3 regions of the Actinoplanes sp. NPDC023936 genome follow, and region 2 is predicted to be linked to each of the others. Evidence: riboswitches for the same ligand, from Rfam matches in the RefSeq annotation. Region 2 holds a riboswitch; each other region holds the start of a gene.
What was found. A riboswitch is a leader RNA that binds a small molecule or an ion and turns the genes downstream of it on or off. The one in region 2 is predicted to bind cyclic di-AMP.
Positions count from the first base shown of each region.

Region 1: it holds a riboswitch for cyclic di-AMP, as region 2 does, so the genes downstream of both, AB0F72_RS22345 (NlpC/P60 family protein) here and AB0F72_RS13095 (hypothetical protein) in region 2, are expected to answer to the same signal.
Region 3: it holds a riboswitch for cyclic di-AMP, as region 2 does, so the genes downstream of both, AB0F72_RS23725 (NlpC/P60 family protein) here and AB0F72_RS13095 (hypothetical protein) in region 2, are expected to answer to the same signal.

Region 1 is NZ_JBEZZR010000017.1:29,477-33,748, forward strand. It holds gene AB0F72_RS22330 (cytochrome ubiquinol oxidase subunit I) at 1-260, opposite strand, end outside; gene AB0F72_RS22335 (BlaI/MecI/CopY family transcriptional regulator) at 351-764, shown strand; gene AB0F72_RS22340 (M56 family metallopeptidase) at 761-1,666, shown strand; cyclic di-AMP (ydaO/yuaA leader) riboswitch at 1,821-1,956, shown strand; gene AB0F72_RS22345 (NlpC/P60 family protein) at 2,012-2,947, shown strand; gene AB0F72_RS22350 (AAA family ATPase) at 3,097-4,272, shown strand, end outside.
Region 2 is NZ_JBEZZR010000007.1:207,363-211,634, forward strand. It holds gene AB0F72_RS13090 (glycoside hydrolase family 65 protein) at 1-960, shown strand, start outside; gene AB0F72_RS13095 (hypothetical protein) at 1,015-2,031, opposite strand; cyclic di-AMP (ydaO/yuaA leader) riboswitch at 2,036-2,170, opposite strand; cyclic di-AMP (ydaO/yuaA leader) riboswitch at 2,377-2,511, shown strand; gene AB0F72_RS13100 (hypothetical protein) at 2,551-3,528, shown strand; gene AB0F72_RS13105 (ABC transporter ATP-binding protein) at 3,557-4,272, opposite strand, start outside.
Region 3 is NZ_JBEZZR010000019.1:27,756-32,027, forward strand. It holds gene AB0F72_RS23720 (MurT ligase domain-containing protein) at 1-1,150, opposite strand, end outside; cyclic di-AMP (ydaO/yuaA leader) riboswitch at 1,530-1,698, shown strand; gene AB0F72_RS23725 (NlpC/P60 family protein) at 1,738-2,526, shown strand; gene mraZ (division/cell wall cluster transcriptional repressor MraZ) at 3,485-3,916, shown strand; gene rsmH (16S rRNA (cytosine(1402)-N(4))-methyltransferase RsmH) at 4,159-4,272, shown strand, end outside.

The sequences.
Region 1 (4,272 bases), on a different contig from region 2:
TAGAAGCGGGCGAACGCGCTCCATCCGAGCCCGAACTGGAACTCCTGGACCAGGCCGGTGACCACGCCGACGGCGAAGGTGGCGATCAGCAGCTTGCCGACGAACTTCGTCAGATGCAGGTATTTCTCCCGAGACGTCCGCATCCAGGCCAGCTGCAGCCCCGCTGCGGTCGCGGCCAGGCAGATCGACAGCGGCACGAACAGGTAGTGGTAGATCGTGACGACCGCGAACTGCAGCCGGGTCAGGTCAAGCACGTCCACGGGTTCCCCCAACGTAGTACGACGCTTCGTAGTAGATACTACGTCGTGTAGTACGACAACCTGACGTAGGCCTCCCGTAGGATGGAACACATGGCGCCGCTCTCGAAGAACCCGCTTTCGAAGACCTCGCTTTCGAAGACCTCGCTCTCGAAGAACCTGGGCGACCTCGAGCGTGAGGTCATGACGAAGCTCTGGGACGCGCCGGAGCCGCTGACCGTCCGCCAGGTGCACGAGCTGCTCAGCCGTGACCGCGACCTGGCGTACACCACGGTCATGACAGTGCTCGACCGGCTCGCCAAGAAAGGCCTGGTCACCCAGCAGAAAGCGGACCGCGCCTACCGCTACGCCCCGGCGCAGACCCGCGAGGAGATGACCGCCGGCCTGATGTTCGACGCGCTCAGCGCCACCCCGGACCGGGACGCCGCGCTGGCGTACTTCATGGGTCAGCTCCCGCCGGAGGCGCTGGCCGCGGCGATCAAAGCGGCAGCCGACCGGAAACCGTGACAGCGCTGCTGCTGGGCGCGCTGGGTCTGACCCTCTCGCTGATCGCGCCCGGCATCCTGGCCAGGGCGAAGTGGCCGGACCGGGCCCCCGTCGCCGGCGTCCTGCTCTGGCAGGCGCTCACCCTGACCGCGGTGCTCTGCGCGCTCGGGGTGGTGCTCGCCGCCCCGGAGGAGGTGACCCGGGCGGCCGGCGCGCGCCATCCGGAGACGGTGGTCGCGCTCGTCCTGTCGCTCGCCATCGCCGCGACCATCGTGATCCGGCTGCTGATCTCGCTCGCCAAGGTGACCTCCCGGGCCCGTGCCCGGCGGGCCCGGCACCGGACCCTGGTGGATCTGCTGGACCGGGTGGAGCGGCGCGACGACATCAAGGGTGGCGAGGTGCGGATCCTCGACGGCGCGCTGCCGATGGCGTACTGCGTGCCCGGCCGCCAGCCGCGGGTGGTGCTCAGCGACGCGGTGCTGCAGGTTCTCGACCGGGACCAGGTGGACGCGGTGCTGGCGCACGAGCGCGCCCACCTGCGGCACCGGCACGAGCTGGTGATGGAGTCGTTCACCGCCTTCTACCAGGCGGTGCCGAAACTGCTGCGCAGCCGGGTGCCGCTCGACGCCGTACACCTGCTGCTGGAGATGGTGGCCGACGATGCCGCGCGGCGCCGCACCGGGCCGGCGCCGCTGCGGGCCGCGCTGGGTCGTCTCGCCGATGCGCTGCCGCTCGCCGAGGGGGTGCTCGCCGACGGGGCCGCGGGGGAGGCCCGCCGGCGGCGCCTGGCGCGCCTGGATCTGCCCGAGAGCCGGTCACTGACGGTCGCCGCGAGCGCCGCCGCGGCGGGTCTCCTGGTGCTACCCACAGTGATCTTGGTGGTGCCGTGGCTGGGGCGCGCGATTAACACCTGGCCCTTTTAGCCACTCTCCGTAAGGGAAATGGAGCGCACGGTTTCGCCACGCGGACGACCTTTTCTTCCGCGTTCCGTGACCGGTACGGTGGTTCCCGGTTCGGTAGCCCCCCAATCGTCCACCCGGCCGATCTGCCGAGCCGCCGCCTAAACGCCGAGTGCTTCGAGACCGAGTGCCTCGAGAGACAAAGCGCGCCGGGGACCCAGGTAGTCCCGGGGTGAAGCCGCTCCCCCCGAGCGGCCGGGCAGCTTCCCGCCCGAACCCGTCAGCTAACCCGGTCGGCGGTCGAGTGGGAAGAAAGGACAACGCACCTAAGTGAAACGGAAAGGCCTCTTACGCGGTTTGGTCTGCGTAATGGCCGCGGCCGGAATCGTTCTCACTGGTCCCGCCGTTGCCCATGCCGAGCCCACGCCGGCAAGCGTCGAGAAGCAAATCGACGAGCAGTGGAACAAGCTCGAGCCCGTCATCGAGGAGTACAACTCGGTGCACGCCAAGCTGAAGAAGCTGCGCAAGCAGCAGTCTTCGCTGGAGAAGACGCTGAAGCCACTGCAGGTGAAGGTGGATGTCGCCATGGCCCAGGTCCGGGGCATGGCCGTGGACGCGTACATGCAGGGCCCGCCGAACGCGTTCAACGCGATGGTCATCAGTGGTTCGCCGACGTCGCTGACCGAGAAGCTCGCGCTGCTCGACCAGCTGGCCCAGCACCAGACCGAGTCCATCGAGCACGTGGCGCAGCTCCGCGACAAGTACGCGGGCGACAAGGCCAAGGTGGACCAGCTCGCCTCCGAGATCGCCGTCCGGGACACGGACCTGGCGTCGAAGAAGAAGGCGATCGAGAAGGAGATCAAGGACCTCCAGAAGCTCCGGATCGAGGCCTACGGCACGGCGAACGCCGACGACGGCGCGCTGCGCACCGGCCCCTGCCCGGTCACCTACACCAACGACAAGGGTGGTCGCGCGGCCCAGCGGGCGTGCGACCTGATCGGCAAGCCCTATGTCTTCGGCTCCAACGGCCCGAACAGTTACGACTGCTCGGGTCTGACGCAGGAGGCGTGGGCGGCTGTCGGTGTTCACCTCGAGCACTACACGAAAGACCAGTGGGGCTCGACCAAGTCGGTCAGCCGGGACGAGTTGAAGCCGGGCGACCTGGTCTTCTACTACTCCGATGTGCACCACGTCGCCATCTACATCGGCGGCGGCAAGGTGGTGCACGCACCGCACACGGGCGACTACGTGCGGATGGCGACGATCGACCGCGGTCCCATCGCGGGCTATCGCCGGCCAGGTTAGGAATCGCTGACGAAGATCGCCCCTCGCCGGAGTGCGGGGGGCGATCTTCGTTTGTCCGGCCTCAACCGCGCGCTTTTCCGCCCGGCGGATCTCACCCGTGCCGCAGTACCCGCCGGGCGGCGAACTCGGCGGGGGCATAATCGCCTGTCATGAGCGACCCCTTGATCGACAGCCTCACCGCCGCGGTGCAGGCCCGTCCCGACGACCTCCCGCTGCGCCTGCACCTGGCCGAGCTGCTGGTGGCCGCGGGCCGGGGCGCGGAGGCGATCGGGCATGCCGCTCAGGTGCTCGCCCGCGAGCCGGGCAACGCCACCGCCCAGCAGCTGATGGGCCGGGCGCTCGGAACCACCCCGGCCGCTACCCCGGCGCCGCCGGCCGAAAAGCCGGCCGAGCAGCCGGTCGCGCCGCCCTCGGCCGAGCCGCAGCCCTCGGCCGAGCCGCCGGCTGCGCCGTCGCCGGCCGCCGTCGACTGGTCCGCCATGGAGCAGCAGTTCGGCGACGTCGTCCCGCCCCGGTTCACCCACACCGGCGAGCCGGACCCGGTCCGGGGCCACCAGGACCGGGTCTTCGACGTCGAGAGCTCCACGATCACGCTCGCCGACGTCGGCGGCATGGCCGACGTGAAGAAGCGCCTCGAGGTCTCGTTCCTCGGCCCGCTGCGCAACCCGAAGCTGCGGTCGCTGTTCGGCAAGAGCCTCCGCGGCGGCCTGCTGCTCTACGGCCCGCCCGGCTGCGGCAAGACGTTCCTGGCCCGGGCGGTCGCCGGTGAGATGGGCGCCGCGTTCATCTCGCTCAGCATCACCGACGTGCTGAACATGTGGGTCGGCAGCTCGGAGAAGAACCTGCACGACCTGTTCGAGTCGGCTCGCGGCCACGCGCCGTGCGTGCTGTTCCTGGACGAGATCGACGCGCTCGGCCACAAGCGCAGCCAGCTCCAGTCGTCGATGCGGACCGTGGTGAACCAGCTGCTCACCGAGCTGGACGGGGTCGAGGGCGGCAACGACGGGGTGTTCGTCCTCGCGGCCACGAACGCGCCCTGGGACGTCGACTCCGCGTTGCGGCGGCCGGGACGCCTGGACCGTACCGTGCTGGTGCTGCCGCCGGACCGCCCGGCCCGCGCCGCGATCCTGGAATTCCACCTCCGGGACCGCCCGGTAGCCGGCGTCGACCTGGACCAGGTCGCGGCGGCCACCGAGCACTACTCCGGCGCGGACCTGGCGCACCTGTGCGAGACCGCCGCGGAGTACGCGATGCGTGACTCGATCGCGTCCGGCGAGATCCGGATGATCGGCCAGGCCGACATGATGGCCGCCGCCCGCGAGGTG
Region 2 (4,272 bases):
CTGGGTCACCACGACCGGCACGGCCGCTTCCACATCGACGGTGTGACGGGTCCGGACGAGTACACCGCCGTGGTGAACGACAACATCTACACCAACCTGATGGCGCAGCAGAACCTGATGACCGCGGTCGACGCCTGCAAGCGTCACCCGGACCTGGCGCGCAAGCTCGGTGTGGACGACGAGGAGGCGGCGTCCTGGCGGGACGCGGCGGCCGCGGTGCACATCCCGTACGACAAGGAGCTCGGCGTCCACCAGCAGTGCGAGGGCTTCACCCGGCTGCAGGAGTGGGACTTCGAGAACACCCCGCCCGAGGGCTACCCGCTGCTGCTCAACTTCCCGTACTTCGACCTGTACCGCAAGCAGGTCATCAAGCAGGCCGACCTGGTCATGGCGATGTACATCCGGGGCGACGCGTTCACCCCGGAGGAGAAGGCGCGCAACTTCGCGTACTACGACGCGCGGACCGTCCGCGACTCGTCCCTATCCGCGTGCATCCAGGCCGTTCTCGCGGCGGAGACCGGGCACCTGGAGCTGGCCCACGACTACCTGGGCGAGGCCGCCCTGATGGACCTGCACGACCTGCACCAGAACGCCCGGGACGGCGTGCACGTGGCGTCGCTGGCCGGCACCTGGATCTCGCTGGTCGCCGGTCTCGGCGGCATGCGTGACTTCAACGGGCAGCTGAGCTTCGCGCCGCGCCTCCCCAGCCGGATCAACAACCTGGAGTTCTCGCTGCTCTGGCGCGGTCTGCGGCTGCGGGTGAACGTGACGGCGGACGAGGTGACCTACTCGCTGCGCAACGGTGGCGGCTCGGCCCGGCTGACGCTTCTGCACCACGGCAAGGAGACCGAGGTGACCCAGGTGCGCCCGGTGACCATGCCGATCCCGCCGGCCCCCCCGGTGGGATCCGCGCCGGCCCAGCCGCACGGGCGGGCGCCGGTGCGCCGCGCCGTGCACTGAGCCGAACGAGAAAAGCCCCCGTCCTCACGATGAGGACGGGGGCTTTTCCGATGCTCAGAGCATGGAGACGTGCACGTGGTCGGTGTGGTCACTGACGCCGTGGTACGCCTTCCAGCCCGACGCGGGGAACCAGATCTTCTTGTACCAGATGACGTAGTAGATCCCGAGCTCGTCGGCGTTACGCACCAGGAACGCCATGAGGTCGTTGCCGTACTTCATCATCCTGTCGTTGTGCGCCGAGGAGAAGCCGCTCTTCTGCAGCGACCAGTCACAGGCCCGGCCCTTGGGGTGCTCGTAGGGCCCGCCGGGGCGGTAACAGCCGACGAACAGGTTGAAGCCGGCCTTCTTGGTTTCCTTGTACATGTTCAGCGTGCGCTTGGTGATGCAGCCGCTGGTCGTCGGGTCCTTCTCGGTGCAGCCCTCGGGCGAGAAGCCGCCGCTGGAGTTGCGCGGCGCGGCCTTGGCGGAGGGGGATTTCGCCACCACGAAACCGTCGGTGAGCGCGTCGCCACCCACCAGTTGCAGGGCTTTCTCCGCCGATTCCTTCTGCTTCTTCATCAGCGCGGAGTTCTTCTTCTGCGCCGCGACCTCGGCGTCGAGTTTCGCCTTGCTCTCGGCGACAGTGGCGATCGCCTCGTTGAGCTCGTGCAGCTTCTCGTCGTGCAGCTTGTTGATCTCCTCGAGGGAGATCGCCTTGTGCAGGAAGTCGTTCGACGAGTTCGCGCCGAGCAGGAAGCCGACCGCGCTCAGGTTGCCCGTCACGTACTGCTCGCGGGCGATCGAGTTCACCTCGGGGATGAGCTTGTCGCGCCGGTCCTCCGCGGCCTTGATCTCGACGTTCAGCTTCGCCTGCGCCTTTGTGGACTTCGTCACGGCGGCCTTGGCCGAGACGTAGCGCCGGTTGGCGGCCTCGATGACGTCGGAGAGTAGTGCGTCCTCGTCCTCCTCCTCCGCGGTGGGGGACGAGCCGCTCGGTTCGGCGGAGGCCGGAGTGGCCGGCGCCACGAACAACGTCGTGGCCACGAGCGGTGCCAGGGCAAGCAGCAGCCACCGGCGGGGACGTGCGGTCATCAACAGTTCCTTCCTTGTCACCGCCGACCGAGTTAGCTGACGGGTTCGGGACGGAAGAGATCCCTACCACCCGAAGGCGGACTCACCCCACTGACCTGGTTCCCCGGCTCACCTCGCGGTGATTAGGCGGCGGCCTGCCGGCTCCTCGGGGGCGGTGCCGTCCTGGCAGGACCGCGACGAGTTTACCTGAGGAATGGCGCGGTATCAGGACCACTGAACCGGCAAAACTGTTACCGGGCAGCGACTTTCCGTAGTCAAATCACCTCGCGTGTCCGCGCAATAGCGCACCGTACGAGAACTGTCGATCTGTCGATTGAGTGGGTATGGTCGGTTCCGGTTCCCACCCGGGGACCGCCGCCTAATCGCCGCTCCCGGCGAGCCGGGGAACCATTTCCCTCGGGGTGAATCCGCAACCGCGGTAGGGATTTCCTTCGTCCCGAACCCGTCAGCTAACTCGGTCGGCGGCCGACGGAAGGATTACCTGTGCAGCGAAAGACTGCGCGGCGATTAGCGGCCGTCATGGGGCTGCTGCTCGCCGTGTGCGGGCTGGCGATCGTGGCGTCACCGGCCACCGCCGCCCCCGGTGACAACGGTGACGACGGCGAGGGTGGCTCCAAGTCCCTCGTCGAACAACTGGAGGACGCCTCCCGCGGCTACGTCGAGGCCAAGGCGAAGCTGAAGACGTCCAAGCAGAAGCAGACCGAGTTGACGGCGGAGCTCAAGAAGCTGGACGCCCAGGTCGGCCCGCAGCAGGCGGCACTCGACGAGATCGCCTCACAGGCGTACACGTCGGGCCGGATGGGCGCGATGAGCGCGCTCGTCAATGCGAGCGACACCGGGAGCTTCATCGACCGGGCCGAGGTCCTGTCGACCGTCGCGGCCGAGCAGAACCAGGCGATCGAGGAACTCAAGACGACCCTCGACGCCCAGCGCAGGGCGAAACTCGCCATCGACGCCACCGTGAAGGACCAGCAGAAGCAGGTCAACGTGATGGCGAAGAAGAAGGTGCAGGCCGAGACGGCGCTCAAGAAGGCGAACCAGGGGGCCGCGGCCTCCTCGTCGAGCGACGGCGGCGGCAGCGCCAAGGCCGATCCGGCGCCGGGCGGCTCGGGCTCCGGCTGTACCGAGCCCGACCCGACCACCAGCGGCTGTCTCACCCCGCGCACCCTGCACGCGCTGAAGCAGGCCCAGAAGGACGGCTTCACCCGTTACGTCGCGTGTTTCCGCGAGCAGAACAGCGGTGAGCACCCGAAGGGCCGGGCCTGCGACTTCGCCTCTGACAAGAACGGCTTCGGCGGGGACGCGACCGGCGCCAGCCGGACCTACGGCAACAACCTGGCGAACTACTTCATCAACAACGCGGACGCGCTCGACGTGCTCTACGTGATCTGGTATCGCCGGATCTGGCTGCCGAGCAGTGGCTGGAAGTCGTACAGCGGGGCGGGTGGCGACCCCTCCAGCGACCACACCAACCACGTGCATCTCTCGATCCGCTGAAGATCAGAACCTCACGGGGGTACGGGTCCTACTTGCGCATGTAGGACTCGTACTCCCGCATCACCTCGTCGGTGGGGCCGTCCGCCCGGATCAGGCCGGACTCCAGCCAGATGCACCTGTCGCAGGTGTCCCGGATCGACTGCTCGCTGTGGCTGACCAGGAACACCGTGCCGGCCTGGGCGCGCAGCTCACGCACCCGCTGCTCACTGCGGCGGCGGAACTTGGCGTCACCGGTCGCCAGCGCCTCGTCGATCAGCAGCACGTCGTGCTGCTTCGCGGCGGCGATCGAGAACTTCAGGCGGGCGGCCATGCCGGACGAGTACGTCCGCATCGGCAGCGACGAGAAGTCGCCGCGCTCGTTGATGCCGGAGAACTCGATGATCCCGTCCTTCTTCTCCTTCACCTCGGCCGGCGACATGCCCATCGCGAGGCAGCCCAGCTCGACGTTGCGGTCGCCGGGAAGCTCGTTCATCAGGGCCGCGTTCACGCCGAGCAGCGAGGGCTGGCCGGACGCGTAGATCGCGCCCTTGGCGACCGGGAGCAGGCCGGCGACCGCGCGCAGCAGCGTCGACTTGCCCGAGCCGTTGCTGCCGATCAGACCGATCGCCTCACCCCGGTACGCCGTGAAGCTCACACCCTTGACGGCGTGCACCTCGCGGACGTTCCCCGCCTTGGTGTTGGTGATCATGCGCTTGAAGCTGGCGAGCGGGCTGCCGGTGCCCGGCGCGGCCGAGCCGTACACCT
Region 3 (4,272 bases), on a different contig from region 2:
CGGGCGGAACGGCCCGCAGCGCCTCGTCGAAACTCTGTACGTGCCGGAACGGCACCTGGTTCACCTGGAGCCGGACGGCCAGGTCGTAGGCGCGGTCGCCGGTGATCAGCACCGGGCGGTTGCGCAGTGGTGAGAAGTCGACGTCGTACAGCCACGAGGTGTCGAAGCCGTCGGGGTCGCGGGCGTTGATGGAGAGCAGTGTCGGCGCGTGCTCCGCCATGTCGAACGCCTCCAGCCAGCTGGCCGGGTTCTTGGCGAGCAGCAGCCGGATGTTGCGGCCGTCCCGGTCGACCTGCGCGTACCGCCCGGCGATCGACGTCACCCGGGAGAGCCGGGGCAGCGCCTCTATCGGGCGCACCCCGAACTCGGCGGCGACGGCGAGCGCGGTGGCCGCGTTGCCGATGTTCACCTTGCCGGGAAGCTGAAGTTTCACCAGGTGCCAGTCGCCGCGCGGGTCGATCACGCCCTCGTCCTCGACCGACCAGTGCGCGCGGGGCCGGCGCAGCGGGCAGCCGGTGCACCACCAGTCGCCGTTGGCGCGCTCGATCGGATGGCCGCTCTCCGGGCAGACGAACGAGTCGTCGAGCCAGCGCTGGCCGGCGCTGAACCAGGTCACCTGCGGGCTGCTGCTGGCGGCCCAGACGACCATCGGGTCGTCCGAGTTCGCCACGACCTTGATGTTGGGGTGGCTGGCGAGCGTGGTCTTCCACAGCTGCGCCATCATCGCCACCTCCTTCGCCCGGTCCAGCTGGTCGCGGGAGAGGTTGAGCAGGGCCACCACCTTGGGGCGGGTGGCCTCGATGACCTGGGCCAGATAGTGCTCGTCGACCTCGAGGACGGCGAACGGGGTGTGTCCCTCTTTCGCCAGCGCCGAGGTGTGGCCGGTCGGCATGTTCGCGCCGAATGAGTTCGTGGCGACCCGGCCGAGCACACCGACCGCCGCGGCGGTGAGCCGCGTCGTGGTGGTCTTGCCGTTGGTCCCGGAGACGAGCGCCACAGCCCGGCCGGACGAGAGGTGGGCCAGCAGGTCGGGGTCGATCTTGAGGCCGATCCAGCCGCCGATGACCGAGCCGTCGCCGCGTCCAGCAGCCCTGGAGAGCGCCGCGGCGGTCTTCGACGCAGTGGTCGCGACCTTGGCGATAAGAGGCATCTTCCCGTCCGTCACGCCAGCGAGGGTACCGGACCGAAAGGTTACGTCGAGTTGCCGTCCGGTCAAGATCGGATGCGACTTGTGTTTGTACCGCTCTCAACGTTTTGACATGGGTTCCGGGTTGGCGGCCGAAGAATTGTGTGTTCTGTTTCACCCGTAACCTTCGACTGATCGTGTTCGGACGACCCCAAGGGGTAATGGCATTTGTCTCCGGGCGGTAACAAACCGGACACCGACATGTGTGCCAATTACTGTGCGTGACATTTTCGGCCCTGACGATCACGCGGAAGGTCGGGTACCAAGGTTGGGCCGGGTGCAAACGCATCCGGCTCGCACCAGCCCGGCCCACGCCGAGCCCTGCCCCGAGCTGGACGGTGCGACCACCGCAACACCGGAACCACACACAAGGCATCAGGGGGCAGGGACGGGGGACCCATAACCGGCCGGTTCAGCTCCACACCGGCCTCGGGGTGAAGTCGCCTAGCGACCGGGCACACCTTCCCGCCCGAACCCGACAGCTAACCTCGCAGGCGTGCCGGAGGGATATCTCTACCGTGCACGAACACAGTTCGCGCCGTGGCAGCCGCGTGTCTCGCGGCGCCGGCACAGTCGCACTGTCTCTGGGTCTCTGCCTCTGCGCCGGGCAGCTGGTCACCGCGTCTCCCGCGGTCGCGGCCAGCACCACCCCGGTCGTCAAGGTCGCCGCTTCCGCGGCGGCCGCGAAGGTCAAGCCCAAGCTGACCGCCAAGGCCAGCACCCGGAAGCTCCCCTGGGGCTCCACCCTCAAGGTGACCGCCAAGGTCATCGACCCGCGTACCGGCAAGGTCGCCAAGGGCACGGTCCGGCTCCAGGGCCTGGTCGGCGGCAAGTGGAAGACGTGGGACACCGAGACCGTCAAGAACCAGAACGGGACGGTCACCCTCAAGTACGCCCCCAAGAACACGTACTACATCCGGACCCTCTTCACGGGCTCCGGCTTCAGCACCGCGAGCACCGGCAAGACGAAGATCACCGTCAAGGCCAGCGGCGCGAAGATCCTCGCTGAGGCGAAGAAGCACAAGGGCGCCCTGTACAAGTACGGCGCGTCGGGCCCCAAGCGCTTCGACTGCTCGGGCTACACCAAGTACGTCTACAAGAAGGCAGCCGGCAAGTCGCTGCCCCACAAGGCGAACTCGCAGCAGAAGTACGGCAAGAGCGTCAGCAAGAGCAAGAAGAAGGTCGGCGACCTGATCGTCTTCCGCAACGGGTCGTACGGCTACCACGCCGGCATCTACGCCGGTAACGGCTACATCTACGACTCGCCGCACACCGGCGCCCGGGTCGGCAAGCACAAGATCTGGAGCAAGAACTACGTCGTCCGGCGTCTCGTCGCCTGACGTCTGTAGTTGGGTGTCGCCTGTAGTTGGGTGACGTCTGTAGTAAGTAAGGAAGGACCGGCACGCGGCGTGGTGGCGCCGTAGCCGTTGATCACGCCTGTGGGGTGTGGCCCGATGATGGGTCACGCCCCACAGGCGTTTCTTTTTCGGGTACGGGTGACCCCGTTCCCCGCCGCAGACGAGCCGTTCCCGTGAGTCCGCGCGGCCGGGTGGGTGGTCCGGGCCGTCCGGCGGGTTTCGCTACCGGTGCATGGGCACGCGCTACGGGCTCGCCGGGTGATCGCCGGCGGTTCGGGCGGCCCCGGGTGGGCGAGCCGTAGCTCAGGCCTGTGATCAAGGGCCTGTTGCCTGTCGGGGCTACGGCTGGCGATGCCGGGCCGTAGCTGGGGCCTGTGATCACGGGGTTGTTGCCTGCGCGGGCTACGGCTCGCGGCGCCGGGCCGTAGCTGAGGCCTGTGATCACAGGGCTTTTACCCGCCTGGGCTACGGCTCGCGGGGGTGGGGTGGCGCGGTACCTGCGTGGGCTACGGCTCGCGGGGGTGGGGTGGCGCGATACCTGTGTGCGCTACGGCTCGGGATTTGGCGGCTCCGTTTTGCTCCACCTGGGGGGCTCACTTTTGCTCCACCTGGGGGCTCCACTTTGCTCCACCTTTGCGGTGAAGGGTGGCCTCCCACACTTTGAACAGGGAGCTTTCGGACCGGCTGGGCTCGATGTCGGAAACGAGACTCCGTCGATCATGGTTCGGCCCTCCACTTGGGGGCACCGCCTGTGAACTGGGAATACGTCCGCGAAAAGGGCTCGCGAGCGGCTCCATTCGGGTTGCAGGTGGAGGGAAGTGGAGTAGAGTGGGGCGCAGTGGCAGGACCGAGGAAATGAACCGGGACTGTCGGCCCGAGTTGACAGGCGAGACCGCTCCACCGCGAAGGAGTGCGACGCCACGGCAAGGGGGGTTGGCCGATGTTCCTCGGCACGCACACCCCGCGCCTGGACGAAAAGGGCCGGCTGATCCTCCCGGCGAAGTTCCGTGATGAGCTGGCGGGAGGTGTCGTGATCACGAAGGGGCAGGAGCGCTGTCTGTACGTGTTCCCGATGCCGGAGTTCCAGCGCATCGCCGGTCAGCTCCGTGAGGCGCCGGTGACGAACAAGGCCGCCCGGGCTTACAGCCGGGTGTTCTTCGCCAGCGCGCACGACGAGGTGCCCGACAAGCAGGGCCGGGTGACGATCCCGGCGCACTTGCGGGAGTACGCGAGTCTCGGCCGCGACCTCGTGGTGATCGGGGCGAGCACCCGGGTCGAGGTCTGGGACAAGCAGGCCTGGGACGACTACCTCACGGCGAGCGAGGAAGAGTTCGCCGACATCGAGGAGGGGGTGCTGCCCGGCGGACTGTAAGGCGTGGCACCTCGGTGGCCGCAACGCGGCCCGGACGCCACTGCCGCCGTACTGCGAGATCTCCAGCCGCTCCCGCTCCTGGCGCCTCTTCCCCGGCGCCAGGCGCGTGTCCGGGGCCGGCCGTCCCGCTATGGGACAGCCCGGCACGGGACACGAGCGGATGGGGATCTGGCGGTACGGACGGGCGGCCGGGCCGGTACGGCGAACGAGCAACACCTGGGTGAGACGCGAACGGGCAGGCAATGGGGGTCGTAATGGGGGAGCCGCGAGGCACACACGTGCCGGTGCTGCTCGAGCGCTGTCTTGAGTTGCTCGCTCCCGCACTGCAGTTGCCGGGCGCCGTCCACGTCGACTTC